One region of the Streptomyces sp. NPDC044571 genome, then DNA from elsewhere that is predicted to be linked to it. Evidence: riboswitches for the same ligand, from Rfam matches in the RefSeq annotation. Region 1 holds a riboswitch; the other holds the start of a gene.
The links. A riboswitch is a leader RNA that binds a small molecule or an ion and turns the genes downstream of it on or off. The one in region 1 is predicted to bind S-adenosylmethionine.
Positions count from the first base shown of each region.

Region 1 (15,375 bases):
GCAGAACATGCCCTCCTTCCCCGACAGCACGATGCCGGAGAAGCAGAAGAAGGACATCATCGCGTACCTCCAGAACGTGAACGGCGAGAAGTCGGTCAGCCCTGGCGGCCTGAAGCTCGGTGGCCTCGGCCCCGTCTCCGAGGGTCTGTTCGGCTGGATCTTCGCTCTGGGTGCGCTGATCGCTGTCGCCGTCTGGGTCGCGGCCCACACCGCTAAGGCCAAGAAGTCATGAGTAGCCAAGACATTCCCGAAGACAAGCACCTGCCGAGCGAGCAGGGCGACGCGCACCACGGCGCCGTAGCGGTCGCGGACGACCCGTTCGCCGACCCCGGCCTGCCGGTCCACAAGCCGCGTATCCAGGACATCGACGAGCGGGCCGCGAAGCGCTCCGAGCGCACCGTGGCGATGCTGTTCACGCTGTCGATGCTGGCGACGATCGGTTTCATCGTCTCCTACGTGGCCATCCCGATCGAGAAGATCGTGTACATCTTCCCGCTCGGGAAGGTCAGCGGGCTCAACTTCGCGCTGGGCCTCACGCTGGGCACCGCCCTCTTCTGCATCGGCGCGGGCGCGGTCCACTGGGCCCGCACCCTGATGTCCGACGTCGAGGTCGCCGACGAGCGCCACCCGATCGGGGCCTCGCCGGAGGTCCGGGCGAAGGTGATGCAGGACTTCGCCGACGGTGCGAACGAGTCCGCCATCGGCCGCCGCCCGCTGATCCGCAACACCATGCTCGGCGCGCTGGCCCTGCTGCCGCTGTCCGCCGTGGTGATCATGCGCGACCTGGGCCCGCTGCCCGAGGACAAGCTGCGCAAGACCCTGTGGGCCAAGGGCAAGCTGCTCATCAACCAGAACACGAACGAGCCGCTGCGTCCCGAGGACGTCCAGGTCGGGTCGCTGACCTTCGCCATGCCCGAGGGCCTGGAGGAGACCCAGCACGACTTCCAGAACCAGATCGCCAAGGCCGCCCTGATGATCGTCCGGATCAAGCCGGAGGACATCAAGGACAAGCAGGAGCTGGAGTGGTCCCACGAGGGCATCGTGGCCTACTCCAAGATCTGCACCCACGTCGGCTGCCCGATCAGCCTGTACGAGCAGCAGACGCACCACGTGCTCTGCCCGTGCCACCAGTCCACCTTCGACCTCTCCGACGGCGCCCGAGTCATCTTCGGCCCGGCCGGCCACGCGCTTCCGCAGCTGCGGATCGGCGTGAACGGTGAAGGCTTCCTCGAAGCGCTCGGCGACTTCGAGGAGCCCGTCGGTCCTGCATTCTGGGAGCGCGGATGAGCACTGCCACTGACACGAAGCGCACGGCGCCTTCCAAGGGCGAGCGCGTAGCCGACTGGGCGGACGGCCGCCTGGGCATCTACAGCCTCGCCAAGGCGAACATGCGCAAGATCTTCCCGGACCACTGGTCCTTCATGCTCGGTGAGATCTGCCTCTACACCTTCATCATCATCATCCTCACGGGTGTGTACCTGACCCTGTTCTTCCACCCGAGCATGAACGAGGTCGTCTACCACGGCTCGTACGTGCCGATGCAGGGCGTCCAGATGTCCGAGGCCTTCTCCTCGACGCTGGACATCAGCTTCGACGTCCGCGGCGGTCTGCTCATCCGGCAGATCCACCACTGGTCGGCGCTGGTCTTCGTCGCGGCCATGGTCGTGCACATGATGCGCGTCTTCTTCACGGGCGCCTTCCGCAAGCCGCGCGAGGTCAACTGGATCTTCGGCTTCCTGCTGCTGGTCCTCGGCATGTTCACCGGTTTCACCGGTTACTCCCTGCCGGACGACCTGCTCTCGGGCACCGGTGTCCGCTTCATGGAGGGCGCGATCCTGTCCGTGCCGATCGTCGGCACGTACCTGTCGTTCTTCCTCTTCGGCGGCGAGTTCCCCGGCGGCGACTTCGTCGCGCGGTTCTACTCGATCCACATCCTGCTGCTGCCCGGCATCATGCTGGGCCTGCTGGTGGCACACCTGATCCTGGTCTTCTACCACAAGCACACCCAGTTCGCGGGTCCCGGCAAGACGAACAACAACGTCGTCGGCATGCCGCTGCTGCCGGTCTACATGGCCAAGGCCGGAGGCTTCTTCTTCCTGGTCTTCGGTGTGATCGCGGCCATCGCGGCGATCGCCTCGATCAACCCGATCTGGGCCCTCGGCCCGTACCGCCCGGACCACGTGTCCACCGGTGCGCAGCCCGACTGGTACATGGGTATGCCGGAAGGCCTGATCCGTGCCATGCCCGGCTGGGAGATCAACCTGTGGGGCCACACGCTCGTCCTGGGCGTGTTCGTTCCGCTGCTGCTCTTCCCGCTGGTGCTGGGCGCGATCGCCGTCTGGCCGTTCATCGAGTCCTGGGTCACCGGCGACAAGCGCGAGCACCACATCCTGGACCGCCCGCGCAACGTCCCGACCCGTACGGCCTTCGGTGCCGCCTGGATCGCGGAGTACATCGTGCTGCTGGTCGGCGGTGGAAACGACATGTTCGCGCAGTACTTCCACCTCTCGATCAACAACATCACCTGGTTCGTCCGGATCGGCTTCTTCGCCGTCCCGGTCCTGGTCTTCATCGCCACCAAGCGGATCTGCCTCGGCCTCCAGCGCCGGGACCGCGACAAGGTGCTGCACGGTCGCGAGACCGGCATCATCAAGCGCCTGCCGCACGGTGAGTTCATCGAGGTCCACGAGCCGCTTTCGCAGGGCGCACTGCACACGCTCACCGCGCACGAGCAGTACAAGCCGGTCGAGATCGGCCCGACGGTCGACGAGAACGGTGTCGAGCGCAAGATCGGCCGGATGCAGAAGCTCCGCGCGAAGCTCAGCAAGGGCTTCTACGCGGAGGACAACCAGATTCCGAAGCCCACGGTGGAGGAGTACAAGGAGATCCAGAGCGGCCACGGCCACCACTGATCCCGCTTGAGGGACTGATTTCGGTCAGTCCTGGTGTCGCCACGGCGAGAGCCCCGTCCAGGGTCTGGACGGGGCTCTTTGCCGTCCCGCGGGGCTGGATAGGCTGAAGCCCTTCCCATTCGACGTGGACCTTCAGGAGCGGACCATGAACGTTGTGACCCCGGCAGGCGGCGACAGCGTGGCGGCCCGCAGCTGGCCGGGCATCCTCGACGCCCTGCTCGGCGGCCAGGACCTGCGGGCCGAGGACACCGCGTGGGCCATGGACCGGATCATGCGTGGAGAGGCCACCGACGCCCAGATCGCCGGCTTCGTGGTCGCGCTGCGGGCCAAGGGGGAGACGGTCACGGAGATCAACGGCCTCGTACGGACCATGTACGAGCACGCCAACCTGATCGAGGTGCCCGGCCGGACCGTGGACATCGTCGGCACCGGCGGTGACGGGGCCAAGACGGTCAACATCTCCACCATGTCGGCCGTGGTGGTCGCGGGCACCGGCGCCAAGGTCGTCAAGCACGGCAACCGGGCCGCGTCCTCCGCGAGCGGGGCCTCGGACGTGCTGGAGAAGCTCGGCGTCAACCTGGACCTGCCGCCCGAGCGGGTGGTGCAGGTCGCCGAGGAGGCCGGGATCACCTTCTGCTTCGCGGTGAAGTTCCACCCGGCGCTGCGGCACGTGGCCGCGGCCCGCAAGGAACTGGGCATCCGGACCACCTTCAACTTCCTGGGACCGCTGACCAACCCGGCGCGGGTGCGGGCGCAGGCCACGGGCGTGGCCGACGCGCGGGTGGCCCCCATCGTCGCGGGCGTACTGGCCGAGCGCGGTTCCTCGGCGCTGGTGTTCCGCGGCGACGACGGCCTGGACGAGCTGACGACGACCGCCACGTCCCGAGTGTGGTGGGTGCGCGACGGCCGGGTGGACGAGCAGCCCTTCGACCCGCGGGACGTGGGCATCGAACTGGTCGACGTATCGCAGCTGCGCGGGGCGGACGCCTCGTACAACGCCGACGTCGCCCGCCGCCTGCTCGCGGGCGAGACGGGCCCGGTCCGCGACGCCGTCCTGCTGAACTCGGCGGCCGCCCTGGTCGCCCTGGACCCCGGCACCGGCTCCCTGGAGGAGCAGCTGCGGGCCGGGCTCGCCCGCGCGGCGGAGTCGGTCGACTCGGGCGCCGCCCGGGCGGCGCTTGAGCGCTGGGTGGCCGCCAGCAACGCATGAGGCGTGATCGTTTTTGAGCCAAGGCCCCGGTCCGGCATGTGGACCGGGGCCTTGCGCGTGGAGGATCTTGTGGCAGGATGCTGACCAGGTCACGAGTGACAGCGTTTAGGCCCCGGCTTGCTGTCCGGCAACCCTCCTTCCGTGGCGGGGTGCCCCGGGTGATGACCAGGTCGTAGGCAGCAAGGCCTACGGCAAGCGCGGATCCCTCGACACCAGGGGTCCTGGTCCATCGAGGAGCGTTTTCCGTGAGCAAGCGAATGCGATAGGGCGAATCCGCCCCTTCTTCACCCCTCGGACCAGGCCACTTCCGTGTGCCCCCCGTCGTCCGAGGACCTCCCCGTACCCCGGACGGCCGCCGAGCCGTACCCGCGTACGGGCACGCCGAAGCCATTCCGCCTTGCCTGCCGGGAGATACCGCCATGTCCGCATCCCTGAACACCGCTGCCGCCACCGCCGTCGACCCCGCCTGCGCCGAACCGCTGCCCGTCCTCGGCCGGGACGTCACCGTCCCCCTGGTCACCGGCGGCGAGGTCACCTACGCGGCCCTCGACTACGCGGCCAGTGCCCCCGCCCTGCAGCGGGTCTGGGACGACGTGGCCGCGTACGCGCCCTACTACGGCAGCGTGCACCGCGGTGCCGGCTACCTCTCCCAGCTGTCCACCGACCTCTTCGAGCAGAGCCGCGCCGCGGTCGCCGAGTTCCTCGACTGCCGGCCCGCCGACCAGGTGGTCTTCACCCGGTCCACCACGGACTCCCTCAACCTGCTCGCCGCCGTACTCCCCTCCGGCTGCCAGGTGTTCGTCTTCGAGACCGAGCACCACGCCTCGCTGCTGCCGTGGCGCGACGCCCAGGTCACCTACCTCAACGCCCCGCGGACCCCGGCCCAGGCCGTGGACACCCTGGAGCGCGCCCTGGCCGCACGCGAACCGTACGGCCCCGTCCTGGTCTGCGTCACGGGGGCGTCCAACGTGACCGGCGAGCTGTGGCCGGTGAAGGAACTCGCGGCCGCCGCGCACGCCCACGGCGCACGGATCGTCCTGGACGCCGCCCAACTGGCCCCGCACCACCCCGTCTCCGTGCAGGAGCTGGACGTGGACTGGGTCGCCTTCTCCGGGCACAAGCTGTACGCGCCGTTCGGCTCGGGCGTGCTCGCCGGCCGGGCGGACTGGCTGCAGCAGGCGGAGCCGTACCTCGCGGGCGGCGGTGCCTCCCGCAAGGTCGCCCGGCGCCAGGACGGCGGCGTGGACGTGGCCTGGCACACCACGGCCGCCCGCCACGAGGCCGGCTCCCCGAACGTCATCGGTGTCTACTCCATCGCCTCCGCCTGCCGGGCGCTGACGGAGGCGGGCTTCGACAGCCTCGTCGCCCGCGAGCAGCGGCTCGTCGCGAAGGTCCGCGAGGGCCTGGCGGAGGTCCCGGCGGTCCGGATCCTCTCCCTCTTCGGGGACGACGCCCCGCGCGTCGGGGTCATCTCCTTCGTGGTGGACGGCTGGAACAGCTCCCACTTCGCGGCCGCGCTGTCCGCCGAGTACGGCATCGGCGTCCGCGACGGCCTCTTCTGCGCCCACCCGCTGGTCCGCACCCTGCTCGGCAGCGAACCGCAGGCCCAGGGCGAATGCGGAGCGCCGGAGGCGGCGCCGGGGGAGCGGTCCCTCAACGCCATCCGCGTCAGCTTCGGCGCGGGCACGCCGGATGAGCACGTCGAGCGGTTCGTCGGCGCGGTCAAGGAACTCGTCGCGGACGGCGCCAAGTGGCAGTACCGCACGGAAGACGGCCGCTGCGTCCCGGCGGTCTGATCCCCGGCGCCGGACCCCGGCCCGCCGATAATCGCCGGCGGGCCGGGTGTGGGCTCCGTACTCTGCCGTCATGATCACGTGGCAGGCCGTCGAAGACGCCGGATACGGCGTCCCGGAGGGACACGACCTCGACGACCTGGTCGCCGGGCTCTCGCGGGCACTGGCCGATTCGGACCCCGAGGTACGGGACGGGGCGGCCTACTCCGTCCTGGCGACCTGGATCGCGCGCGGCGTGATCGACGCACCGCGCCGGCGGGCCCTCGGCGACGAGATGGCCGCCCGCTTCGCCGATCCGCGGATCCAGGCCCGCACGTTCGCCCCCCTGGTGCTGGACATGCTGGTCGAGGCAGGCGAGTTCAGCCCGGCGTGGGTGGACGCCTTCGCGCACTGGTACGTGGCCGAGGAGGACCTGCGCGGCCACGACGACACCCTCGGCTGGCTGCACGCGGTCGCGCACGGCGCCGATCTGCTGGCCGCGTTCGGGCTGCGCCCGGAGGTGGACCCCGTACGGATGCTCGGCCTCGGCGCGGCGCGGCTGCTCGCGCCCACCCCGTATGTGTTCGACCAGCAGGAGGACGACCGGCTGGCCCTCGCGCTGGCGCAGGTCCTGAACCGGCCCGGGCTCACCGGGGAGCAGGCCACCGGCTGGCTGCCGCCGCTGGAGGAGGGGATCCGGTCCATGGGCCGCGGCCCCGCCCCGGTGTGTGCGTCCAACACCATGCGCACCCTGCGGCAGCTGTACTACCTGGCCGACCAGGGCGTTCGTCCGCATCCCGGCGCGGACCGGGTCCCGATGCGGCACGGGCCCGTGCTGCGGCAGGCGCTCGCCGCGGTCCTGGACCTGGTGGACTGCCGCTGAAGCGAGCCGCGGGCGGGTACTGCGCCTCTACGCGTCCAGGCCGATCGCGAAGGCTGCTTCCAGGTCGTGCTGCGAGTAGGTGCGGAACGCCACGTGCGTGTCCGTCGCCTCCACGCCCGGGATCTTGCTGATGCGGCCCGGGATGATGTCCGCCAGGTTCTCGTGGCGGGCCACGCGGACCAGCGCGATCAGGTCGTAGGTCCCCGTGACGGAGTAGACCTCGCTGACGTTGTCCAGCGCGGCGATGGACTCGGCGATCTCGGGGATGCGGTCCACGCTGGTCTTGATGAGCACGATCGCGGTGATCACGGTTGGCTGTCTCCCTCGGTGGCCGTCGCTGGTCGCCTCACTCTAGTCGTACGCCGGTAGCGCACCCACGCGTAGACGAAGCCCACCGAGAAGCCGACCAGGTGGGCCAGGTACGCCACCCCCGGACCGCTGCCCGCGCGGTGCGCCGCCACCCACTGGAGGGCGAACCAGAACAGCAGCACGATCCACGCGGGGAAGCGCAGCGGCAGGAAGAACAGGAACGGGAACAGGCTCGTCACCCGCGCCCGCGGGAACAGGCAGAGGAAGGCGCCGAGCACCGCCGAGATCGCCCCCGACGCGCCGACCAGCGTCTGGTCGGAGGAGCCGTTGGCCGCCGCGTACGCCGCCAGGGCGAGGTAGCCCGTACATACGTAGAAGCAGAGGAACTCCGGGCGGCCCATCCGCTCCTCGGCCATCGCGCCGAAGACGTGCAGGAAGAGCATGTTGCCGAGCAGGTGCAGCCAGCTGCCGTGCACGAACAGGGCGGTGAGCGGGGTCAGCAGGGCCCGGCCCTGCCCGGTGAAGAGCTCGTCCGGGACCACGCCCCAGCGCCGGAAGTAGTCCGTCCCCGTCTCCAGCAGCTGCTCACCGGCTCCGTAGGACGGATTGAGGCCCGAGGCCGGGCCGAGCAGGAACACCACGCAGCAGCCGGCGATCAGTACGTGGGTGACCACCGGGCCCCTCGCGGCCCCGCGCAGGGCCTGCCACCTTACGATCATGCGATCGAGCATGGCCCAACCGGGCCCACCCGGGGCACCGGCAGGCCGTAGGGTTACGTGCTGCGGCTCGCTGATTGATGCAGACGGGCGGCTCCGATCGGACCAGGATCGGACCGGCTTTAATTGAAAGATACGCAAGATACAGAGGAGAGAGCGGCCTGATGACGGTTCCCCTGCCGACCGGCACCACGCGGTGGCGCTGCACCCTGTGCGGCAACCTCACGCGCTTCGATGTCACTCGTTCGTCGAAGGTCGTGGAGTACGTCCACCTGGATCTTGCCGGGGAGCCCAAGGTCGAGGAGCGCGAGGTGGTCAGTGAGACCATCGAGTCGGTCCGCTGCCGCTGGTGCAACGCGGTGGACCAGATCGAGCTCGTGGACAGGCCGGGCGCCGACTCCTGACGGAGCGGGGCCCACAGGTGGATCATCACGGTAGGGGTGACGGATTGTGGAGCCAGCAAGCGGCGCTGAGCCGGCCGACGCGGCCGGCGACGCCGCCGAGGTGCTCGACCGCCCGCTGCCGGAGGGCGTGCGGCGCCGGGTCGTCGCGCTCGTCTCGGACGCCTTCGGCGGACTGACGGTCGCGGACCTCCCGGCGCAGCTGCGCCAGTACGCGCGGTTCACCCCGTCCCGGCGTGCCAAGTTCGCGGGCAACGCCATGGCCGCGGCCGTGGAGGGCGACGCCGTCTTCCGAGGGCGCGTCGCCGAGAAGGTGCGCGAGGCGCATGCCGAACTGGCCGCTGCTCTGGAGTCCGGAGCGCCGCCCGCGGCCGCGGACCCGCTGGACGTGGCGGCGGCCGCGTACGTCCTGCGCCCGGTCGGCTGGGTCAAGCTGGTGGCCGCTGCCGGCGAGGAGGCGCAGCGCGCGGACGCCGAGCGGATCGGCGAGGAGACCCGGCGCGAACTGGAACGGCTGCGCGAGGAGCTGGCCCAGGTCCGGGAGCTGCAGCGGTCCGGCGGCGACCAGGTACGGGTCGAGCTGGAGGCGGCGCGCAAGGAAGCGGAATCGCTTCAGCGCAAACTGCGCAGCGCCTTGAGCGATGTGAAGCGCGGCGAGGCGGCCTTGCGCAAGGTGACCGCCGAGATCGACGGGATCCGCGGCGAGGCGTCCGCCCAGGTGGCCGCCGCCGAGAGCGAGACCCGGCGGCTCAAGTCCCGTCTCGCGGAGGTGGAAGCGGCGCTGGAGACCTCGCGCCGGGCCACCCGCGAGGGCCGCAGCGTCGAGGACATGCGGCTGCGCCTGCTGCTGGACACCGTGCTGGACGCGGCCCAGGGGCTGCGCCGCGAGCTGGCCCTGCCGCCGGTCTCGACGCGGCCCGCGGACACCGTGGACGCGGTGGAGCCGGGCCGGATGACCCCTAAGGACATCGCGGCGCGGGCGCTGTCGGAGACCGATCCGGCGTTGTTGGACCAGTTGTTGGCGCTGCCCCAGGTGCACCTGGTGGTCGACGGTTACAACGTGACCAAGACCGGCTATCCGACGATGCCGCTGGAGAAGCAGCGGCTGCGGCTGCTGGGCGGGCTGTCGATGCTGGCCGCGCAGACCGGGGCGGAGATGACCTGCGTCTTCGACGGCGCGGAGCTCGCGGCGCCGGTGCTGCTCGCGCCGCCGCGCGGAGTACGGGTGCTGTTCTCCAAGGCCGGGGTGACCGCGGACGAGCTGATCCGCCAGCTGGTACGGGCGGAACCGCCCGGCCGGCCGGTGGTCGTGGTCTCCACGGACCGCGAGGTGGCCGACGGAGTGGCCAAGGCCGGAGCCCGGCCCGTTACGTCCGCCTTGTTGCTGAAGCGGCTTTCGCGCGTTTCGTAACTCCTCGACGTAATGCCCGATTTGGCAGGGCAGCTGTGGAACGTACCGTCAAGTGCCCTGCACAGAGCGTGGGCTGTAGGTAAAGAACCTGGTCGGCGACCGAATTTTTTCTCGACAGGATTTGAACTGATCACAGAAGGGTCACTAGGGTCTGCTCAAACCTTCGTGCGGTAGGTCACTCATTCGGGGTGACGGCGAAGGTGTCGCCGAGTTGCGTTCTTCGGCGGCTCTAGGAAGAAGGAGCTCGCCTTCGTGGCGTCCCACCGTCGACCCAAGCAGCCGACCCGCACTCGTGTGACCGTGCTCACCGCCACGGCCGCCGCGGCCGTCGCCCTCTCCGCCCACGGCGCCTCCGCCGCTCCTGCGCAGCCGAGCAAGGACGAGGTCAAGGCCAAGGTCGACGCCCTCTACGAAGAGGCGGAGCAGGCCACGGAGAAGTTCAACGGGGCCAAGGAGCGCCAGGAGAAGCTGGAGAAGGAGATCGGGCAGCTCCAGGACCAGGTCGCCCGGGGCCAGGACGAGCTCAACCAGCTGCGCAGCACGCTCGGTTCGATGGCGAGCGCCCAGTACCGCACCGGCGGCATGGACCAGTCCGTCGCCCTCTTCCTCTCCGGTGACCCCGAGACCTACCTCGACAAGGCCTCCACCCTGGAGCAGTTGAGCGGCAAGCAGGTCGAAGCGGTCCAGAAGATCCAGGCCAAGCAGCGCAGCCTCGCGCAGCAGCGCCAGGAGGCCGCCGGCAAGCTCGCCGACCTCGACGCCACCCGCAAGGAGCTCGGCGAGAAGAAGAAGGCCTCGCAGGACAAGCTCGCCGAGGCCCAGGCCCTCCTCAACACCCTGACGGCGCAGGAGCGCGCGCAGCTCAAGGACGACGAGAGCCGCGCCAGCCGCAGCGACAGCGACCGCGCCGACCTCGGCAACGTGAAGGTCTCCGGCCGGGCGGGCGCCGCCCTCGAAGCCGCCAAGACCAAGCTGGGCAGCGCGTACGTGTCCGGCGCGACCGGCCCGAGCGCCTTCGACTGCTCGGGACTGACCCAGTGGGCCTACAAGCAGGCCGGCGTCGGCATCTCCCGTACCACCTACACCCAGGCCAACGACGGCACGCGCATCGGCAAGAGCCAGCTCCAGCCCGGTGACCTGGTGCTCTTCTACAGCGACCTGCACCACGTCGGCCTGTACGCGGGCAACGGAATGGTGCTGCACGCCTCGAACCCGCGCGGCGGCGTCAAGTACGAGTCCATCAACAACATGCCGTTCCAGTTCGGCGTCCGCATCTGACGCCCCCGCGGGCCCGCACCGCCCGCCCGCCCCCTGACGGGGGACGCGCCGTACACCGCCCATCCGGGCGAATTGCACGGCCCCGATGTGACCCCGCGCCCCGCCGGTGACCTGCGTCTCCGGCGGGGCGTCAGCATGTGTGCCCTGCCGGGGTCGTTGGCCGGTGTGCGGCCCTGCGGCTACTGTCTGCCAGCGCGGAAACCCGGCACACGGCCGTCCACGGGGGGCGGACCCGGGGCCCGCGCAGCGGAAGGGAGCGGTTTGACGTGGCGTCCCATCGCCGGCCCGGTTTCACCAGCCTCGACCGGAACACCAAGGTCACCGTCCTCACCGCTGCCGCGGCCACCGCCGCGGCCGCCCTGGCGGGAGTACCCGCGAGCGCGGCCCCGGCCCTGCCGCAGGAACCCGCGGGCGGCACCCGTGCCCAGGTCGACCGCCTCTTCGAGGAGGCCGAGCAGGCCACCGAGCGCTACAACAAGGCGGGCGAGAAGGCCGACAAGCTGCGCACCGAGATCGACCACGCCCAGGACGAACTGGCCCGCGGCCAGGACCGCATCAACACCATGCGCGGGGTCCTCGGCACCTTCGCCGGCGCCCAGTACCGCTCCGGCGGCATCGACCCCGCCGTCGAGCTGATGCTCTCCGAGGACCCCGACGAGTACCTCGACAAGGCCTCCACCCTCGACCGGCTCACCGGCCGCCAGGCCCGGCAGCTCGACGAACTGCGCAAGGAGCAGCGCCGACTGGCTCAGCAGCGCCACGAGGCCTCCCTCAAACTCGCCGAACTCGACGCCGTCCGCGCCGACGTGGCCCGCCAGAAGCGCGCCGTCACCGCGAAGCTGGCCGCCGCCCGGCAGCTCCTGAACTCCCTGCCCTCCGCCGAGCGCGCCGACTTCGAGCGGGCCTCCCGCTCCGGCGGCCGCCCCGAGGGGCTGCCCGACCCGTCCTCGCTCGGGCCCTCCTCGGGCCGCGCCGCGGCGGCGGTGAGGGCCGCCCGGGCCGCCGTCGGCCGTCCGTACGTGTGGGGATCCACCGGCCCCTCCGGCTTCGACTGCTCCGGCCTGATGGTGTGGTCGTACCGGCAGGCCGGCGTCTCCCTGCCCCGCACCTCCCAGGCCCAGCGGTACGCGGGCCGGCAGGTGCCGCTCTCGGAGGCGCGGCCCGGCGACCTCGTCACGTACCGCTCGGACGCCAGCCACGTCGGCATGTACGTGGGCAACGGCCAGGTGGTGCACGCCCCCTACCCCGGGGCGCGGGTGCGCTACGACCCGGTCGGGATGATGCCGGTGTCCTCGGTGACCCGGCCCTGAGGCGGCCCGGCCGGTCCTGCGTACGATCGGCTGGTGCTCCCGGTCCGCCGCGCCCTCGTCCGCATCCTGCCGCTCCTGCCGCTCCTGCTGTGCGGGCTGCTCGCGGGCTGCGGGGCGCCCTCCGCGGACCGGGCCGAGCAGCACATCCGGCAGGCCGTCGCCGCCTGGTCGCGGACGCCGCCCCCGCGGCTGGCCCCGATCCCGCTGGAGGGCTGGGCGTACGAGGTCACCGCGGTCCGGCGCAGCGGCGCGGCGGCCACCGCCCGGGCGCAGCTGCACTACCGGCTCGCCGGATACGACGCGGCCCCCGCCGGATCGGGCCGCGAGGTGCAGCTGCGCGAGACCGGCGGGCGGTGGCGGGTCACCGGGGACCGGGCTGCGCCGGGCGCCCCGCCGCAGCTGTGGGACCAGGGCCCGGTGACGGTGGTCCGGGGCTCGTACGCCCTGGTGCTGGGCGCCGGCCAGAGCCAGGCTGCACTGTCGGCGATCGCCGCGGAGGCGGACCGGGCGGTGCCCGCCGTGACCGCCGCCTGGCCGGGGGCGTGGGCCCGGCGGGTGGTGGTGCTGGTCCCCGGCTCCGTCGACGGGATGGCGGCGCTGCTGGGCCGGCCCGCCGCCGAGTACCGGGGCATGGGCGCCGTCACCACCGGCAGGGTGGACGCCGCGCCGGGCCCCGCCGACCGCGTCGTGATCAACCCCGAGGGGTACGCGCAGCTCAGCGCGGCGGGCCGGAGCATCGTCCTGACCCACGAGGTCACCCATGTCGCCACCCGGGCCGCGACCTCGGCCAGGACCCCGCTGTGGCTGTCGGAGGGCTTCGCGGACTGGGTGGCGTACCGCACCTCGGACGAGACCCCGGCGCAGGCGGCACCGGCCCTGGGCCGGGCCGTACGGCGGGGCGAGCTGCCCGGGGACCTGCCCGCGGACGAGGCCTTTGCCTTCGGCGGCGACCCGGAGGCCCTGGCGCGGGCGTACGAGGGGGCGTGGCTGGCCTGCCGGCTGATCGCCGGGCGGTGGGGCGAGGCGGCCCTGGTGGAGCTGTACGGGCGCGCCGGGCGCGAACCGCTGCCCGCGGCGCTCGACGCGGCGCTGGGGGTGGACCGGGCCGGGCTGACCAAGGCCTGGCAGGAGGCCTTGCGCACCTCCCTCCGCTGAGTGCACTCTCGCCGCCGACCGCTCCGGGCCTTCGGGTACTGTCGGCAGGCGATGCACAAGACCCTGATCGTGACCAACGACTTCCCGCCGAGACCGGGCGGCATCCAGGCCTTCCTGCACAACATGGCGCTGCGTCTGGACCCCGACCGGATCGTCGTCTACGCCTCCACCTGGAAGCACGGCGCGGAGGGCCGCGAGGCCACCGCGGCCTTCGACGCCGAGCAGCCGTTCCAGGTGGTGCGCGACCGTACGACGATGCTGCTGCCGACCCCGCGGGTGACCCGGCGGGCCGTGGGCCTGCTGCGCGAACACGGCTGCGAGTCGGTGTGGTTCGGGGCGGCGGCCCCGCTCGGGCTGATGGGCCCGGCGCTGCGCCGGGCCGGGGCGCGCCGGATCGTGGCCACCACCCACGGCCACGAGGCGGGCTGGTCGCAGCTGCCGGCCGCGCGGCAGCTGCTGCGGCGGATCGGCGAGGGCACGGACACGCTGACCTACCTGGGCGAGTACACGCGCTCGCGGATCGCCTCGGCGCTGACCGGGCCGGCGGCCGCGCGGATGGTGCAACTGCCGCCGGGCGTGGACGAGAAGACCTTCCACCCGGGCTCGGGCGGCGAGGAGGTCCGGGCCCGGCTCGGACTCTCGGACCGGCCGGTGGTGGTGTGCGTGTCCCGCCTGGTCCCGCGCAAGGGACAGGACACCCTGATCGAGGCGATGCCGCGGATCCTGGCGGCCGTGCCGGACGCGGCGCTGCTGATCGTCGGCGGCGGCCCCTACGAGGCGGATCTGCGCGCGCTGGCGGCCAGGACGGGGGTCGCGGACTCGGTGGTCTTCACCGGGGCGGTGCCCTGGGCCGAGCTGCCCGCCCACTACGGCGCGGGCGACGTCTTCGCGATGCCGTGCCGCACCCGGCGGGGCGGGCTGGACGTGGAGGGCCTCGGCATCGTCTACCTCGAAGCCTCCGCCACGGGGCTGCCGGTGGTCGCCGGGGACTCGGGCGGCGCCCCGGACGCGGTCCTGGACGGGGAGACGGGCTGGGTGGTCCGCGGTGGCGCCCCCGAGGAGGCGGCCGACCGGATCACCGCCCTCCTGCGGGATCCGGAGCTGCGCCGCCGCATGGGCGAGCGGGGCCGCGCCTGGGTCGAGGAGAAGTGGCGCTGGGACCTCCTGGCCGACCGCCTGCGCGAGCTGCTCTGAGTCCCGGACGCGGGGCGGGCCGTGATCGTCCGCCATGCCTGACTGGTACTCGGATGTCTGTCAACACCGCCTCTCGGCGGACGGCCGGATTCCGCCCATGATGCGGCCATGACACCTCACCTGACGCGCCGTCACTTCCTGGGCGTCGGCGCCCTCCAGACGGCCGCCGCCCTCGGCTTCACCCGTATCGGGGCGGCCTCGGCCGCGGCCGTCGAGCCGGCCCCCGCGCAGTACGCCCCCGCCATCGTCGTCGGCTCCGGCTACGGATCCGCCGTGGCCGCCCTCCGCCTCGGGCAGGCCGGCGTACGCACCGTCGTCCTCGAAATGGGGCGCCTGTGGGACACCCCCGGCCCGGACGGCAAGGTCTTCCCCTCCACCTCTGCCCCCGACCAGCGCTCCATGTGGTTCCGCACCCGCACCGAGGCCCCGCTCGCCCAGTTCCTCTGGCTCGACGTGGTCAACCGGGACATCAGCCCCTACCCCGGCGTCCTCGACCGCGTGAACCACGGAGACATGTCCGTGTACGTCGGCCGGGGCGTCGGCGGCGGCTCCCTCGTCAACGGCGGCATGGCCCCGACCCCGCGCCGCTCGTACTTCTGCGAGGTGCTGCCCCGCGTCGACGCCGACGCGATGTACGGCACCTACTACCCGCGCGCCCGCGCCATGCTCGGCGTCAACGAGATCGACCCGGCCTGGTTCGAGTCCACCGAGTGGTACCGCTTCGCCCGGATCTCCCGCAAACACGCCCAGAACACCGGCCTGAAGACCACCTTCGTGCCCAACGTCTACGACTTCGGCCACATGAAGCGCGAAGCCGCCGGCAC
Region 1 is NZ_JBEZBN010000043.1:31,903-47,277, reverse strand. It holds gene AB0B01_RS22365 (c-type cytochrome) at 1-232, shown strand, start outside; gene AB0B01_RS22360 (Rieske 2Fe-2S domain-containing protein) at 229-1,287, shown strand; gene AB0B01_RS22355 (ubiquinol-cytochrome c reductase cytochrome b subunit) at 1,284-2,912, shown strand; gene trpD (anthranilate phosphoribosyltransferase) at 3,058-4,122, shown strand; SAM riboswitch class IV at 4,210-4,326, shown strand; gene AB0B01_RS22345 (aminotransferase class V-fold PLP-dependent enzyme) at 4,542-5,918, shown strand; gene AB0B01_RS22340 (DUF2785 domain-containing protein) at 5,989-6,777, shown strand; gene AB0B01_RS22335 (Lrp/AsnC ligand binding domain-containing protein) at 6,805-7,086, opposite strand; gene AB0B01_RS22330 (rhomboid family intramembrane serine protease) at 7,083-7,805, opposite strand; gene AB0B01_RS22325 (hypothetical protein) at 7,967-8,206, shown strand; gene AB0B01_RS22320 (NYN domain-containing protein) at 8,250-9,614, shown strand; gene AB0B01_RS22315 (NlpC/P60 family protein) at 9,867-10,892, shown strand; gene AB0B01_RS22310 (NlpC/P60 family protein) at 11,159-12,202, shown strand; gene AB0B01_RS22305 (hypothetical protein) at 12,236-13,357, shown strand; gene AB0B01_RS22300 (glycosyltransferase family 4 protein) at 13,409-14,551, shown strand; gene AB0B01_RS22295 (GMC oxidoreductase) at 14,660-15,375, shown strand, end outside.

Region 2 (15,375 bases), on a different contig from region 1:
CCAGTGCCACCGGGAGCGAGCCGAGCCGCCTGCCGAGCAGCTCGCGCATCGGTACGTCGCGCCAGCCGAGGTTCGCCGCGTAGACGGCGATCCCGTTCTCGGCGTCGACGATGCCGGGGACGGCGACTCCGGCCGCCGAGGCGGGGCGGCCGAAGCGTTCGCGGCCGAGCGCGCCCAGCTCGGCGGCGAAGTCCAGGATCGTCTCGACGACGGCGTCGGGGCCCCGCTCGCGGCCGGTGGCGCGGCGCGCCTCGTGGAGCAGGGTGCCGTCCTCGCCGACGAGGGCGGCCTTCATCCCGGTGCCGCCCACATCGAGGGCGATGACGTGTTTCACGGGTTTCACAGGTGACAGTCTCGCGTGCTCGGCGGGGAAAGGTCTAGTCCATTGAGGGGGATTGTTGAGCTGCCATACAAATTCGGGGCCCTCCCCTGACCCGGATGTGGAAGAGCCGCCAAAGTGGTGTAGACCTTACGTTGATCGTACGGACAACAAGGGGTGGATCGAGAACCGTGAAGGGCCGTTACCTGAGCCTGGCCGCGGCAGGCGCCGCGCTGTGCCTGACCGCCGTGACGCTGACCGGCTGCGGCAGCCTGGAGAGCATCACCGGGGACAACGAGGTGACCCTGCGGGTCGTGGCGGCCGACTACGGGGACAATCCGCAGAACTCCTCGTCCGCGTACTGGAAGGACCTCGCCGCGGACTTCGAGAAGGACCACCCCGGCATCAAGGTCGAGGTCAGCGTCTACTCCTGGTCCGAGGTCGACGCCAAGGTCGCCGAGATGGTCAAGGCCGGGAAGGCGCCCGACATCGCGCAGATCGGCGCCTACGCCGACTACGCGGCCGCCGGCAAGCTCTACACCGCCGACGAACTGCTCGCCGTGAAGACCGAGGCCGACTTCCTCGCCCCGCTCGCGGACGCGGGGAAGGTCAAGCGCGTCCAGTACGGCATGCCCTTCGTCTCCAGCACCCGGCTCCTCTTCTACAACGAGAAGCTGCTGACCGACGCGGGCGTGCTCGCGAAGGACGCCAGGGGCGGCTGGCAGCCCAAGAGCTGGGCGGACCTGGAGGCGGCCGCGAAGAAGCTCAAGGCCGCCGGCGTGCCCACACCCTTCGCGCTGCCGCTGGGCCGCGAGGAGGCGCAGGCAGAGACGATGATGTGGATGCTCGCGGGCGGTGGCGGCTACACCGACAACGAGGAGGCCTACGCCATCGACTCCCCGGAGAACATCAAGACCTTCGAGTTCCTCCGGGACAAGATGGTCGGCCAGGGGCTGACCGGCGCGGCCGAGCCGGGCAAGACCGACCGGCAGGCCGCCTTCGACGCCTTCTCCCGGGGCGAGGTCGGCATGCTCAACGGCCACCCGACGCTGCTGAAGCAGGCGGCCGCGAAAGGCGTGAAGTTCGGCATGGTGGCCATGCCGACGGCCGACGGGACCGAGCACCCGACCATGGGCGTCGCGGACTGGGTGATGGCCTTCAAGAATGGGCACCGGGTGGAGTCGGGCAAGTTCCTGGACTACCTGTACACGCCCCAGAACGTGACCGCCTTCACCGCCAAGTACGACCTGCTGCCCGCGACGACGAGCGGCTACCGGGCGATGGAGGCCGGTACGGGCGCCTCGGCGCAGCAGCTGAAGGTCTTCCTCCAGGCCCTGCAGAACGCCCGGCTCTACCCGGTGGGCAAGAAGTCCTGGGCCGGGGTCAGCGAGGACGTCAAGCAGAAGATCGGCGCGAGCGTGCAGCCGGGCGGGCAGCCGGCGAAGGTGCTGGAGGAGATCGCGCTGGCCGCGCGGTCGGCCGATACGCACTGACCGGTCCCGGAGCGGGGACGGCCCCCGGGGCCTCGCCCCCGGAGCCCCGGGGGCGTGTCGGTGGGCGGCGTTAATCTGGCCGTATGACGGACGACGGGCAGCTCACGGCGACCGAGGCCGCGGTGCTCGCGTACGAGGGGCGCACCTGGCCCGGTCCCGGGGCCAAGGAGCGGGCGATACGGGAGGGCCTCGGGCTCACCCCGGTCCGGTACTACCAGCTGCTCAATGCGCTCATGGACGATCCGCGGGCGCTGGCCCACGCACCGGGCACCGTGAACCGGCTGCGCCGGCTCCGCGAGGCGCAGCGGGCCCGGCGCTGAGCGCGCCGCAGGCGCCGTAGCCGGGAGGGAGCGGGCCGGTTAGGGTCGTCCTTATGGCGAGCCATCCGCACAGCAACCTGCCGATGCCCGACACAGCCGCCGGACGCGAGGGGCTGGAAGCCCTGCTCCGGGTACCCCGCCGTTCCGTGGTCGCACTCGACTTCGACGGCACCCTCGCCGAGATCGTCCCCGACCCGGACCAGGCGCGCGCCCACCCCGGCGCCGTACCGGCCGTGGCCGCGCTCGCCCCCGAGGTCGCCTCGGTCGCCGTGATCACCGGCCGGCCGGCAGGGGTCGCCGTACGGTACGGGGGCTTCGCCGGGGTTGCCGGACTCGAACACCTGGTGGTCCTCGGCCACTACGGAGCCGAGCGGTGGGACGCCGTCACCGGCATCGTCCACGCCCCGGCCGAACACCCCGGCGTCGCGGCGGTACGGGCGGAGCTGCCCGGCTTCCTGGACGCGATCGGCGCGTGGCGCGGGACCTGGATCGAGGAGAAGGGCCGGGCGCTGGCCGTCCACACCCGGCGCGCCTCGGACCCGGCGGCCGCCTTCGCCGCGCTGCGGGAGCCCCTGGCCGAGCTGGCCGCGCGGCACGGGCTGATGGTGGAGCCGGGCCGGGCCGTCCTGGAGCTGCGCCCGCCGGGCATGGACAAGGGCGTGGCCCTCACGGAATTCCTGGAGGAGCAGGGCGCCGAGGCGGTGCTGTACGCCGGTGACGACCTGGGCGACCTCGCGGCGTACTCCGTGGTCGAGAAGCGGCGCGCCGAGGGCCTGCCGGGGCTGCTGGTGTGCAGCGGCTCCGCCGAGGTCCCGGAGCTGGCGGCCCGCGCCGACCTGGTCCTCCCCGGACCGGCGCAGGTCACGGCCTTCCTGGCCGCCCTGGCCGAAGCCATCCGCTCCCGCGGGGCCTGACCCGGGAGCATCGGAGCCCCCGCAGGCCCGGGCGAAGCCGTCCGGGCCGCCGGGGCGGCGGGAGCTGCGCCTGGACCTGCGCCTCAATCGCCGGCGGGGCCGGTGGGGGCGCGGAGGTCGGTCAGCTGGTTCGCGAACCACCGGGACGGGGGGAGGGCCGTGGCTGCCGCAGCAAGGCGCTTCGTGCGTTCCGCGCGTTCCGCGGCCGGCATCGACAGGGCCGTGTGCAGGGCCTCCGCGGTCGCCGTCACGTCGTACGGGTTCACCGTCAGCGCGTCCGCGCGGAGCTCCGCGTACGCCCCCGCCCCCGTCGACAGCACCAGCGCGCACCCCTGCTCCGACACCACCGGGATCTCCTTCGCCACCAGGTTCATCCCGTCCCGCACCGGGTTCACCAGCGCCACGTCCGCCATCCGGTACGCCGCGAGCGAGCGCGCGAAGTCGTCCTGCACCGAGACCAGGACCGGCTGCCAGCCGCCCTCCTCGCCGAACTCCGCGTTGATCTCGTCGGCGAGCTCTCGCACCGACGCCGTGTACCTGCGGTAGACCTCCAGGTCCTGCCGTGAGGGGTACGCCGAGGCCAGGTGCACCACCCGGCCGCGCCACTCGGGGTGCGCGGCCAGCAGTTCCCGGTAGGCGAGCAGACCGCGCAGGACGTTCTTCGACAGCTCGGTGCGGTCCACCCGGACGATCGTCTTCAGATCGCCCACCTCCGCCCGCAACGCCGCCAGCTTGTCGTCCACCTCGGGCCGGTGCGCCAGCGCCCGCAGCTCGTCCGCGTCGACTCCGAGGGGGTACGCGGCCACCTCGGTGAACCGGCGCTCCAGCAGCCCGCTCCCGTCCGGGGCCGCCTTGCGGTGCCACACCCCGGGTGCGCCCCCGCTCGGCCAGACCCCCTCCGCGGTCCCGCTCGCGTCGTCGATGCCCGCGCCCCGTACGAAGTCGGCGGCCCACGCCCGCGTGTGGAAGCCCAGCCGGTCCGCCCCGAGCATCCCCCACAGCAGCTGCGCGCGGATGTCGTCCGGCAGCATCCGCAGGAACTCCGGCGAGGCCCACGGCGTGTGCGTGAAGTGCGCAATCCGCAGGTCCGGCCGCAGCTCCCGGAGCAGGCCCGGCACGAGCGCCAGCTGGTAGTCCTGCACCAGGACGCATGCGCCCTCCGCCGCCTCCTGCGCGAGGGCCTGCGCGAAGGCCCGGTTGTACTCCGTGTACGCGCCCCACCGCCGCCGGAACTCCGCGTCGAAGACCGGCTCGCGCGGGATGTCGTACAGGTGGTGGTGGGTGAACCAGAGCACCGAGTTGGCGATGCCGTTGTACGCGCCGTCGTACACCTCGGGATCGATGTCCAGCATCCGGACGCCGGGCTCGGCGACGCCCCGGCGGACCGCCTCCCGGTCCCCCTCCGAGAGGGCCGCGCAGATCCAGAGCGTGTCCGGCTGCTGCGCCAGGGCCGCGGAGAGTCCGGAGACGAGTCCGCCGCCGCCGCGCCGGGCGGACAGGGCGCCCTCGGCGTCGAGGGCGTACGAGAGCGGGCCGCGGTTCGCTGCAACGAGTACCTGGGAAGCCATGCCGCCAACCTAGCCGGGGGCCGCCCCGCTCAAACCCGGATGTTCCTCACGCCACGCGGCGGCCCGCGTACTCCTTGATCTCCCTCATCGGCGGCCGCTCCTCGGTGTCCACGGGGTGGGTGCGCGGCACGAACCCGTCCGGCCCCCGCTCGAACTGGGTGAGCTCCGGCCGGACCAGGTGGGCCCGCGAGAGCCGCAGCTGCGCCGTGCGGTAGATCGCCGCGGCCATCCGGCCCAGGGCCTGCCCGTCCTGGTGGCGGTGCAGCCGTACGCCCACGTCCACCTGGGCCAGCGCGTCCAGCCCGACCGTGTGCAGCGCGTCCACCAGCAGGCCCAGCTCGACGCCGTAGCCCACGGGGAACGGCAGGCGTTCCAGCAGGGAGCGGCGTACGGCGTACTCGCCGCCCAGCGGCTGCACGAAGCCCGCCAGCTGCGGCCAGTGCAGGTTCAGCAGCGGCCGGGCCACCAGCTCCGTGACCCGGCCGCCCTGGCCGGGGGTCTTGCCGGAGGCGAGCCCCTGGAGCTCCGGGCCGAGCGGGCGCTCGTACATCGCCTTCACGAACTGCACGTCCGGTTCGGTCAGCAGCGGGCCGACGATCCCGGAGACGAAGGCGGAGGAGAAGTCCCGCAGGTCCGCGTCCACGAAGCAGACGATGTCCCCGCCGGTCACCAGCAGCGAGCGCCACAGCACCTCGCCCTTGCCGGGCAGGGCAGGTATCCGCGGCAGGATCTCGTCGCGGTGCACGACGCGGGCGCCGGCCTCGGCCGCCACCTCGGCCGTCCGGTCCGTGGAACCGGAGTCGACGACCAGCAGCTCGTCGACGAGCGGGAGCGGCAGTCCGTCGATGAGATCGCGCCGGATCACCTCGACGATGGCGCCGACCGTCTCCTCCTCGTCCAGGGCGGGCAGGACCACGCTGACCGTGGTGCCCGCCGCACGTTTGGCGGCGAGCAGCTGGTCGAGCGGTCGGTCGGCAGCGGACCAGGAGCGGTCCGTCAGCCAGCGCTCCACCTCATCCAGCACGATCGGCACTCCTGATTCCTCGGTGGGGTCCGGCCCTTTCGGCCGAAAAGTGATCCATCTCGCGGTTCGGACGGCTGTCTCACCCGCCCGGGCACTTCGGTTACAGTCTTGAACAACGCGAAGGACCACGGCATGCCGGGGGTCCTCGTGCACAAACGCCCGGGTGCGCCACAGAGCGCGCGGCCCGGTGCCATACCGCTCATCCAGAGGGGCAGAGGGACACGGCCCGTTGAAGCCCCGGCAACCCTCCAGTCGGTTCTCGCGCTGCGCTACGCACGCTGCGGGGTCCCCGGCTAGGGAAGGTGCCAATTCCGTCTCATGGCGAAGTGCGCCATGGGGAAGATGAGGAGAAAGGGCCTCGCCATCATGGCTGCACAGACTGTTGCCACCTCTGTCGATCTCGGACCTGCCACCGGCCTTTCGTGTCGTGAGTGCGGTACCCGCTTCGAGCTGGGCCCCATCTTCGCGTGCGTCGAGTGCTTCGGGCCGCTGGAGGTCGCCTACGAGCTCCCCACCGGTACCGGTTCATCCGAAGACGTCGAGGCCCTGCGCGCCGCGATCGAGGCCGGCCCGAACAACATCTGGCGCTACGCCCCCCTGCTGCCCGTCCCCGCCGACGTGGCCTCCAAGCCCAGCCTGAACCCGGGCTTCACCAAGCTCGTCGACGCGGAGAACCTGGCCAAGGAGCTGGGCGTCACCGGCAAGCTCTACGTCAAGGACGACTCCGGCAACCCGACGCACTCCTTCAAGGACCGCGTCGTGGCCATCGCCGTCGAGGCGGCCCGCGCCTTCGGCTTCACCACCCTGTCCTGCTCCTCCACCGGCAACCTGGCCGGCGCCGTCGGCGCCGCGGCCGCCCGGGCCGGCTTCCGCTCGTGCGTGTTCATCCCGCACGACCTGGAGCAGGGCAAGGTCGTCATGGCCGGCGTCTACGGCGGCGACCTGGTCGGCATCGAGGGCAACTACGACGACGTCAACCGCTTCTGCTCCGAGCTCATCGGCGACCCGCTGGGCGAGGGCTGGGGCTTCGTCAACGTCAACCTGCGCCCGTACTACGGCGAGGGCTCCAAGACGCTCGCGTACGAGATCTGCGAGCAGCTCGGCTGGCAGCTGCCCGACCAGCTCGTCATCCCGATCGCGTCCGGCTCGCAGCTGACGAAGATCGACAAGGGCCTCCAGGAGCTGATCAGGCTCGGCCTCGTCGAGGACAAGCCGTACAAGATCTTCGGCGCCCAGGCCGAGGGCTGCTCGCCCGTGTCGACCGCCTTCAAGGCCGGTCACGACGTGGTCCGCCCGCAGAAGCCGAACACCATCGCCAAGTCGCTCGCCATCGGCAACCCGGCCGACGGCCCGTACGTCCTGGACATCGCGCGCCGCACCGGCGGTTACGTGGAGGACGTCAACGACGAGCAGGTCGTCGAGGCCATCAAGATCCTCGCGCAGACCGAGGGCATCTTCGCCGAGACCGCGGGCGGCGTGACCGTCGGCGTGACGAAGAAGCTCATCGAGAACGGGCTGCTCGACCCGGCCCTGACCACCGTGGTCCTGAACACCGGTGACGGCCTCAAGACCCTGGAGGCGGTGGCCGCGGACAGCGGGCAGACCGCCACCATCCGCCCCAGCCTGGACGCGTTCCGCGCCGCCGGCCTGGCCTGACCATCCCCCGCCGTTCCCGGAAAGGCAGTAGCGCCATGAGCGTCAACGTCCGCATCCCCACCATCCTGCGCACCTACACCGCCGGCCAGGCCGAGGTCCCCGCCGAGGGCGCCACCCTGGCCGAGGTCATCGAGTCGCTGGAGAAGAACCACCCGGGCATCGGGGCGCGCATCCTGGACGACCAGGGCAAGCTGCGCCGCTTCGTGAACGTGTATGTCAACGACGACGACGTGCGCTTCGAGGGTGGTCTGCAGGCCGTCACGCCGGACGGTGCCGGGGTCTCGATCATCCCCGCCGTGGCCGGCGGCTGCTGACACGCGCAACCGTAATTACCCCCTCCGTTAATAAGCGGAGGGGGTAATTCTGCTTGATTGGGCGCGGTAGAGTTGGGGAAGTCCCCTCCGCTGTTCTTGCCCGCCGCATATGAGCGGGTCGCGTGAGGGTTGACATTGAGTCAATATGCATGCGCGGTATGGGGCTTTGGCGAGATTTGTCGGGCCCGAGTTGCCCCGGTAGATGCCAAATTTTCACTCTATTTCAATGTATCCGCGTGACCAGATTTCTCGTCGGATTGACCTGTTGCTCACAGCACCGGTGCAGATACATTCAGCCGCGGTCGAGGCGTTCCGGCGCAAGTTCTGACCCGGGACCGCGAAGTGCGGTCCTGCGCAAGGGCCAGTAATAGGGGAGTTAGGCATGGCTCAGGGCACCGTCAAGTGGTTCAACGCGGAGAAGGGCTACGGCTTCATCGCGGTCGACGGTGGTGCGGATGTGTTCGTCCACTACAGCGCCATCCAGATGGACGGGTACCGCACCCTTGAAGAGGGTCAGCGGGTCGAGTTCGAGATCTCGCAGGGCCAGAAGGGTCCGCAGGCGGACATGGTCAAGCTCGCCGTCTAGTCCCGGCGCGATCGACCACCGACGCATACGCAGGAGGGCCCGCATCCCCCGACCGGGATGCGGGCCCTTCTGCGTGCCCGCGTGCGGGTCCGCGTTGGCGTGAGCCGCTTGCACTCTCGGGGGTCGAGTGCTAATCATTGGCGTTAGCACTCTCGTGCTGAGAGTGCTACCACACAGGACCGGGTCGGTGAGGCCCGCAGGGTCCGGCGGGAAGGAACCGCCGGGCACGCAGGCCGTCCGTCGCGGGCGCGGGCGCGGTCCGGAGCAATCCAACCCTCCCCTCGCGTCTCGTGGCGCAGGGGGAACCCCAGTCCTGGAGGACCACTTCAGATGGCCAAGATCATTGCGTTCGACGAGGAGGCCCGGCGCGGTCTCGAGCGCGGGATGAACCAGCTCGCCGACGCCGTCAAGGTCACCCTTGGCCCCAAGGGTCGCAACGTCGTCCTTGAGAAGAAGTGGGGCGCCCCCACGATCACCAACGATGGTGTCTCCATCGCCAAGGAGATCGAGCTCGAGGACCCGTACGAGAAGATCGGCGCCGAGCTGGTCAAGGAAGTCGCCAAGAAGACGGACGACGTCGCCGGCGACGGTACGACCACCGCGACCGTGCTGGCCCAGGCGCTCGTCCGCGAGGGCCTGCGCAACGTCGCCGCCGGCGCCAACCCGATGGCCCTCAAGCGTGGCATCGAGAAGGCCGTCGAGGCCGTCTCCGGCGCCCTGCTGGAGCAGGCGAAGGATGTCGAGACCAAGGAGCAGATCGCTTCCACGGCCTCCATCTCCGCCGCTGACACCCAGATCGGCGAGCTCATCGCCGAGGCCATGGACAAGGTCGGCAAGGAAGGCGTCATCACCGTCGAGGAGTCCCAGACCTTCGGTCTGGAGCTGGAGCTCACCGAGGGTATGCGCTTCGACAAGGGCTACATCTCGGCGTACTTCGCCACCGACATGGAGCGTATGGAGGCGTCGCTCGACGACCCGTACATCCTGATCGTCAACTCCAAGGTCGGCAACGTGAAGGACCTCCTTCCGCTGCTGGAGAAGGTCATGCAGTCCGGCAAGCCGCTGCTGATCATCGCCGAGGACGTCGAGGGCGAGGCCCTGTCGACCCTGGTCGTCAACAAGATCCGCGGCACCTTCAAGTCCGTCGCCGTCAAGGCCCCGGGCTTCGGCGACCGCCGCAAGGCCATGCTCGGCGACATCGCCATCCTCACCGGCGGCACGGTCATCTCCGAGGAGGTCGGCCTCAAGCTGGAGAACGCGGGCCTCGACCTGCTCGGCCGCGCCCGCAAGGTCGTCATCACCAAGGACGAGACCACGATCGTCGACGGTGCCGGTGACAGCGACCAGGTCCAGGGTCGCGTCAACCAGATCCGCGCCGAGATCGAGAACTCCGACTCGGACTACGACCGCGAGAAGCTCCAGGAGCGCCTCGCGAAGCTGGCCGGCGGCGTGGCCGTCATCAAGGCCGGTGCCGCGACCGAGGTCGAGCTCAAGGAGCGCAAGCACCGCATCGAGGACGCCGTGCGCAACGCGAAGGCGGCCGTCGAGGAGGGCATCGTCGCCGGTGGTGGCGTGGCCCTGCTCCAGGCCTCCGCGGTCTTCGAGAAGCTGGAGCTGGAGGGTGACGAGGCGACCGGTGCCAACGCCGTGAAGCTCGCCCTGGAGGCCCCGCTCAAGCAGATCGCCGTCAACGGCGGTCTTGAGGGCGGCGTCGTCGTCGAGAAGGTGCGCAACCTGCCCGTCGGCCACGGCCTGAACGCCGCGACCGGCGAGTACGTCGACATGATCGCCGAGGGCATCATCGACCCGGCGAAGGTCACGCGCTCCGCGCTGCAGAACGCCGCGTCGATCGCCGCGCTGTTCCTGACCACCGAGGCCGTCATCGCCGACAAGCCGGAGAAGGCCACCGCCGCTCCGGGCGGCATGCCGGGCGGTGACATGGACTTCTGATCGGCCCCTGGCTGATCGGCTGTTCTCGACCGAGGGCGGTACTCCCCGTACAGGGGGGTGCCGCCCTCGGGCGTTTCACCGCCGCCGCGCCGGTCCGCCACGGCTTACGCCCCCAACCCGCCCGCGTCAGAAACCGGTGGTGTCGAGCACGCAGTCGAAGGGCTTCGGCAGGTGCAGGTCCTCGCCGAAGGAAACCGTCGTGCGGGAGCGGTACCCGTGCGGGGAGGGGTCCCAGAAGCACGTGATCTCGGATGCCGACATGTCGATCACCAGGTAGACCGGCACGAGTCGGCCGTACACGTCGAGCTTCTCGTTCCAGTCGGCGTCCTGCGTCGAGAGGGAGGTGAACTCGCCGACCAGTGACAGGGCGGCGCCGTCCGCGTGCCGCCCTTCCTCGTCGAAGGCGGACTCGTCCGCGACGTACAGGTCCGGTCCGTAGCCGCGCTCTGCCGCCGAGAACCGGAAAAGGAACGGGGACGTGTCCGCGAAGTGCCCCGCGGGGGCGGACGCCCGGAGCTGCTCGCGCAGTTTGCGCATGGGGCGGGAATAGCGCAGCTTGGACCACGGCGACACGATGATCTTCCCCCGGATGAGCTCGGCTTTGAAGCCGTCTGGCGTGTCCATCTCCTCGACGGTGCGCAGGAGGGTCTCGAAGGTCGGCGGTGCCGCGTGCTCTATCGGTGTGGCCCGTTCGATCATGGTCGTCACCGTCGTTCCTCCGCTGTGGCGTATTGCGCACTGGGTAGCCCGTCCCAGGCTAGCGGCGCTCGGGGGGCCGCGCCCGGGTGCCGAGACGGATCACCATCGGACGGGGGAATTTGCTTGACTGGGGGCATGAGCGAGCTCTTCGTGAAGATCTGCGGGCTGAAGACCGCGCGGGACCTCGACACCGCCGTCGAGGCGGGGGCCGACGCCGTCGGGTTCGTGTTCGCGCCCGGGAGCCCCCGGACGATCGGGGCCGACGCCGCGCGGGAGCTGGCCGCGCGGGTCCCCGCCGGGGTGCTCACCGTGGGGGTGTTCCGCGGGCAGTCCGTGGACGAGGTCCGGCGGCTGACCGAGGAGAGCGGCGTCCGCGGCGTACAGCTGCACGGCGACGAGGGCCCCGAGTACTACGAGGCGCTGCGCGCCGAGGCCCGCACCCTGCTGCGGGCCACCGCCCTGCACGTCGCCCGCTGCGGGGAGTTCGGCGAGGACCTGCTCCTGATCGACGCCCCCGACCCCGGCTCCGGCAAGCCCTGGAACTGGGCCTCGCAGGAGTTCACCGCCCCCGCGGGCCACTGGCTGCTGGCCGGCGGGCTGAACCCCGGCAACGTCCGGGAGGCCGTGCGGACCACCGGCGCCTGGGGCGTGGACGTCTCCAGCGGCGTCGAGAGCTCCCGCGGCGTGAAGTCCCCGGACCTGATCCGCGCCTTCGTCGAGGCCGCCCGCGGCTGAGCCGGCCTAGAACGTCCAGCCCTGGGAGGCGGTGCCGTCCTCCTCGATGGACTCCACGCCCGGCAGCACCTCCAGCGCCGCGACCTGGGCGGGGGAGAGCCGGGCGGCGAAGCCGTGCAGCGAGGAGCGGAACACGTGCACCGGCGTGACCCCGACCAGCCCCGCCACCTCGGCCGGGTCCAGGTCCTTCCGTACGGTGACGATGTACGTGGGGTGGTCGACGGGGAAGGCGTACGGCACGGGCCCGCGCTCGGAGGCGCTCGCCGCGGACACGGGCAGGACGGCGACGGCGGCCAGGACGGCGAGGGCCACGGGCAGGACTCGGCTCAGGGGCAGGCGCATGGGTCGAGGCCACCACGCGGCGGCGCTGCCGGTCAACGACGTCCGCAGGTGTGGCGGGGGCACGGGGAGCGCACCGGCCGTGCGCTCGCCGGTCTGGGGGCGGACCGTACGGGTGATCTTGCGGAGGCGCCCCGGGCCCTGCCGGCCAGGGGTGACGGGCCCGCGCGGCCTTGACCCGCAAGGGGCCGCCCCCTTGCGCGGCGTGTGCGACAGCGCGACGGGGGGTGGCGCGGACCGCGGACGATCGGCCGGGCGGGCGGCGGCGGGTCAAGCCGCGCCGGGGCGACACCCGATGGAAGGAAAGGCCGCACCAGGACGGACGGACACGCGCCGTCGTGGAGGCGGCTCCACCCATGCCGAGCCCCCACCTCCTTCAGGGAGTCACCTCCATGCGCCTGCTCGCACGTCTGGCCACGGCCGTCCTCCTCACCGCGGCCCCCCTCGCGGCCGGTACGGCCTCCGCCGCCGGCCCGGAGCCGACCCCGGCGCCGCTGTACACCTCGCCGAACGCCGTGCCCGGCCAGTACATCGTGACCCTGGAGAAGGGGGTGGACGGTGCGGTGGCCGCGCAGCAGCTGGGGCTGAAGCCGTCGTTCGTCTACACCTCGGCGATGAACGGCTTCGCGGTCCCGATGACGGCGGCCCAGCTGGCGACCGTCCGCAGCACTCCGGGGGTGAAGTCGGTCGAGGAGGACGCGTCGGTCCAGTCCGTGCCGGTGCCGACCAAGGCGCCCGGTGTGCGGGCTTCGGCCGCCTCGTGGGGCCTGGACCGCATCGACCAGAGCGCACTGCCGCTCGACAACAGCTTCACCCCGCTGGGCAACGGCGCCGGGGTGACCGCGTACATCCTCGACACCGGCATCGACTACACGCACACCGAGTTCGGCGGGCGTGCCGAGCCGGGCTTCGACGCGGTCGGGGACGGCCGCGACGGGCTGGACTGCCAGGGCCACGGCACGCACGTCGCGGGTACGGTCGCCGGTGCGACGTACGGGGTGGCGCGCAACGCGAAGCTGGTCAGCGTCCGTGTCCTCGGGTGCGACGGCAGCGGCACCTGGTCCAGTGTCATCGCGGGCATGGACTGGGTGGCCGAGAACGCCGTCCAGCCCGCCGTCCTGAACGGCTCCCTGGGCGGAACCAAGTCGGACGCGGTCAACACCGCCGCCACCGCCCTGTCCGACGCGGGCGTCCTGCCGGTCTTCGCGGCGGGCAACTCCGCGCAGGACGCCTGCGGCGTGTCGCCCGCCTCTGCCGAGCGCGTGGTGGCGGTCGGAGCGACCGACGAGTACGACCAGGAGACGGGCTTCTCCAACTACGGCTCGTGCCTCAGCCTCTACGCCCCCGGGCAGGACATCGTCTCCGCCAAGCTCGGCGGCGGCAGCGTGGCCCTCGACGGCACGTCGATGGCCGCGCCGCACGTCACCGGTGTGGCCGCCCTCTACAAGGCGACCCACCCGAACGCGGACCCGGCGGAGGTCGGCGACTTCCTGGAGCGTGAGTCCACGAAGGACGTCGTGAGCAGCATCAGCCTGGGCAGCCCGAACCGGCTGCTGTTCACCGGCGGCCTGTGACCTGGCCGGTCAGAGGGACGCGACGAACTCGGCCCAGGCCCGTGCGTGGAACACCACGTGCGGGCCTTCGGGCTGCTTGGAGTCCCGGACGGGGACCACCCCGGGCCGGCCGTCGGCCACCTCGACGCAGTCGCCGCCGGTGCCGTCGCTGTGGGTGGACTTCCGCCAGGTGGCCATCTCCAGACACTCGCCCCCGTCCCCGCCGCTGTAGCTCGACTTGTGCCAGGTGGCTTCAGACAGGTCGTACTCAGGCATGCTCGTAATCCTTTGCTGCGGACTCGATCAAGGCCAGTGATTCACGGGGTGGTAGGGCGCTGGCCGTGAGGAGATCGTAGTTCAGGGCATGACGGGCGACCGTGGCCGGATCGTCGAACAACCGGCCTGTTCCGTTGCCTTCCGTGTAGGACAACGGTGGAGCGTCGTCGAATGACATCAGTTTGAGGAGTCCCATCATGCCCGCATGCGCGCCTGCGCTGAAGGGGATCACCTGGACGATGATCCGGTGGGATCGGATCAAGGATGCGACGTGACGTAGTGCATCGGCCATCACTTCCGGACTGCCCACCTCACGGCGGAGGACGGCTTCATCAAATACACACCACAACAGTGGGGTTGTTGGGTCAGTTAGGAGAGCCGAGCGAGCGAGTCGGTTCTCCACCAGTTCGTCGATCACCCCCTCCGTTGCCGTCGGCTGGTAGGCACGGAAGATCGCCCGGGCGTAGGACTCCGTCTGGAGCAGCCCCGGGATGATCTGCGGGGCGTAGTCACGGATGACCTTGGCCAGAGCCTCGGCCTCGGCGGCCTCTGTGAAGTGGTCCGGGTACTTGGACTTGGCCGCCGCCCCGCAGTTGCGGACGAAGAAGCCGTCCGTCCCCAGGATGTCGTCTATCTGCCGCGCGAAGTCGAGGTGCATCCGGCGCGTGCCCGCTTCGAGCTGGCCGATGAACGAGCCGCTGACGAAGAGCGGTTCGCCCAACTCGGCCTGGGTGAGGCCCGCGCGTTCGCGAGCCACGCGGAGTTCCGCGCCGAGGAGGGCGCGTGGAGAGGAGGAGGGATCGAGGTGCTTACCTGCCATGGCAACTCCCTGGCCAACAGGTCCCGTTGTTTCGGGTCCGTCCTTGAAAGGCTATCCAGCCCGTCACCACTCTGTGTAGAGAAGGCGAACACTCAGAGTGGAAAGGTGACATGTCATGGTGCTCACTCCGAAGGAGCGGCTGAGGGCGGCCGAGGAGGCCGTCGGGCAGTTGCGGGACGCGCTCGGCGGGGTGGGGGTGGTGCTCCCGTCGCTCGGGGTGGACGTGGTGTCCGCGGCGGGGACGTACGGGTTGCCGCTGGTCGAGCTCGGCCGCTGCAACCTCGACACCGCGCTGCGGCTGGCCGCCGTGCTCCACGAGCGGGCGCACCCGTGAGCGGGGACGAGCGGGCCCGGTGCGAGGCCGCCCTGGAGGGGTTCTTCGAGGTGGCGCGGGGGTGGGAGTTCGAGCTGGCCTGGAAGCTGTGCTGGCTGGAGAAGGGCCTGGTCGGGGAAGGGTGGCGGCGTCCGGGCACGGGCCTCTCGGTGCGGGTGGGGCGGGACGGGCGCAGCGGTCTGTGGACCGCCGTCGGCGATGACGGGGAGCGGCGGGTGCGGGAGACGGCCGGTACGGCGGACGAGGCGACGGCCCTGGTGCAGGAGGCGCTCGGGCTGACGGCGTGGCGGCCGCAGCCGCCCCCGCCGCCGGGGTGGCACCGGTTCACGCTCATCCACTGCCCGGTGGACGGTTCGTCCGAGGAGGACGAGCCGCGCTACGAGGCGATCCGGGTGCGGCCGCCGAGGGGGTGCGTGGTCGAGGACGTCGGCGGGTGCTTCGGGCTGCGGTGCGAGCGGCCGGGGGCGCGGTTGCT
Region 2 is NZ_JBEZBN010000011.1:8,558-23,932, forward strand. It holds gene AB0B01_RS08190 (ROK family protein) at 1-334, opposite strand, end outside; gene AB0B01_RS08195 (extracellular solute-binding protein) at 511-1,812, shown strand; gene AB0B01_RS08200 (DUF3263 domain-containing protein) at 1,896-2,132, shown strand; gene otsB (trehalose-phosphatase) at 2,186-3,046, shown strand; gene AB0B01_RS08210 (trehalose-6-phosphate synthase) at 3,130-4,614, opposite strand; gene AB0B01_RS08215 (glucosyl-3-phosphoglycerate synthase) at 4,661-5,638, opposite strand; SAM riboswitch class I at 5,835-5,987, shown strand; gene thrC (threonine synthase) at 6,005-7,294, shown strand; gene AB0B01_RS08225 (MoaD/ThiS family protein) at 7,330-7,608, shown strand; gene AB0B01_RS08230 (cold-shock protein) at 7,991-8,194, shown strand; gene groL (chaperonin GroEL) at 8,525-10,144, shown strand; gene AB0B01_RS08240 (Uma2 family endonuclease) at 10,271-10,843, opposite strand; gene AB0B01_RS08245 (phosphoribosylanthranilate isomerase) at 10,979-11,578, shown strand; gene AB0B01_RS08250 (protease inhibitor I9 family protein) at 11,585-11,920, opposite strand; gene AB0B01_RS08255 (S8 family peptidase) at 12,310-13,491, shown strand; gene AB0B01_RS08260 (DUF397 domain-containing protein) at 13,501-13,746, opposite strand; gene AB0B01_RS08265 (helix-turn-helix transcriptional regulator) at 13,739-14,566, opposite strand; gene AB0B01_RS08270 (hypothetical protein) at 14,682-14,900, shown strand; gene AB0B01_RS08275 (hypothetical protein) at 14,897-15,375, shown strand, end outside.
Region 2: another riboswitch for S-adenosylmethionine. It lies ahead of thrC (threonine synthase); the one in region 1 lies ahead of AB0B01_RS22345 (aminotransferase class V-fold PLP-dependent enzyme).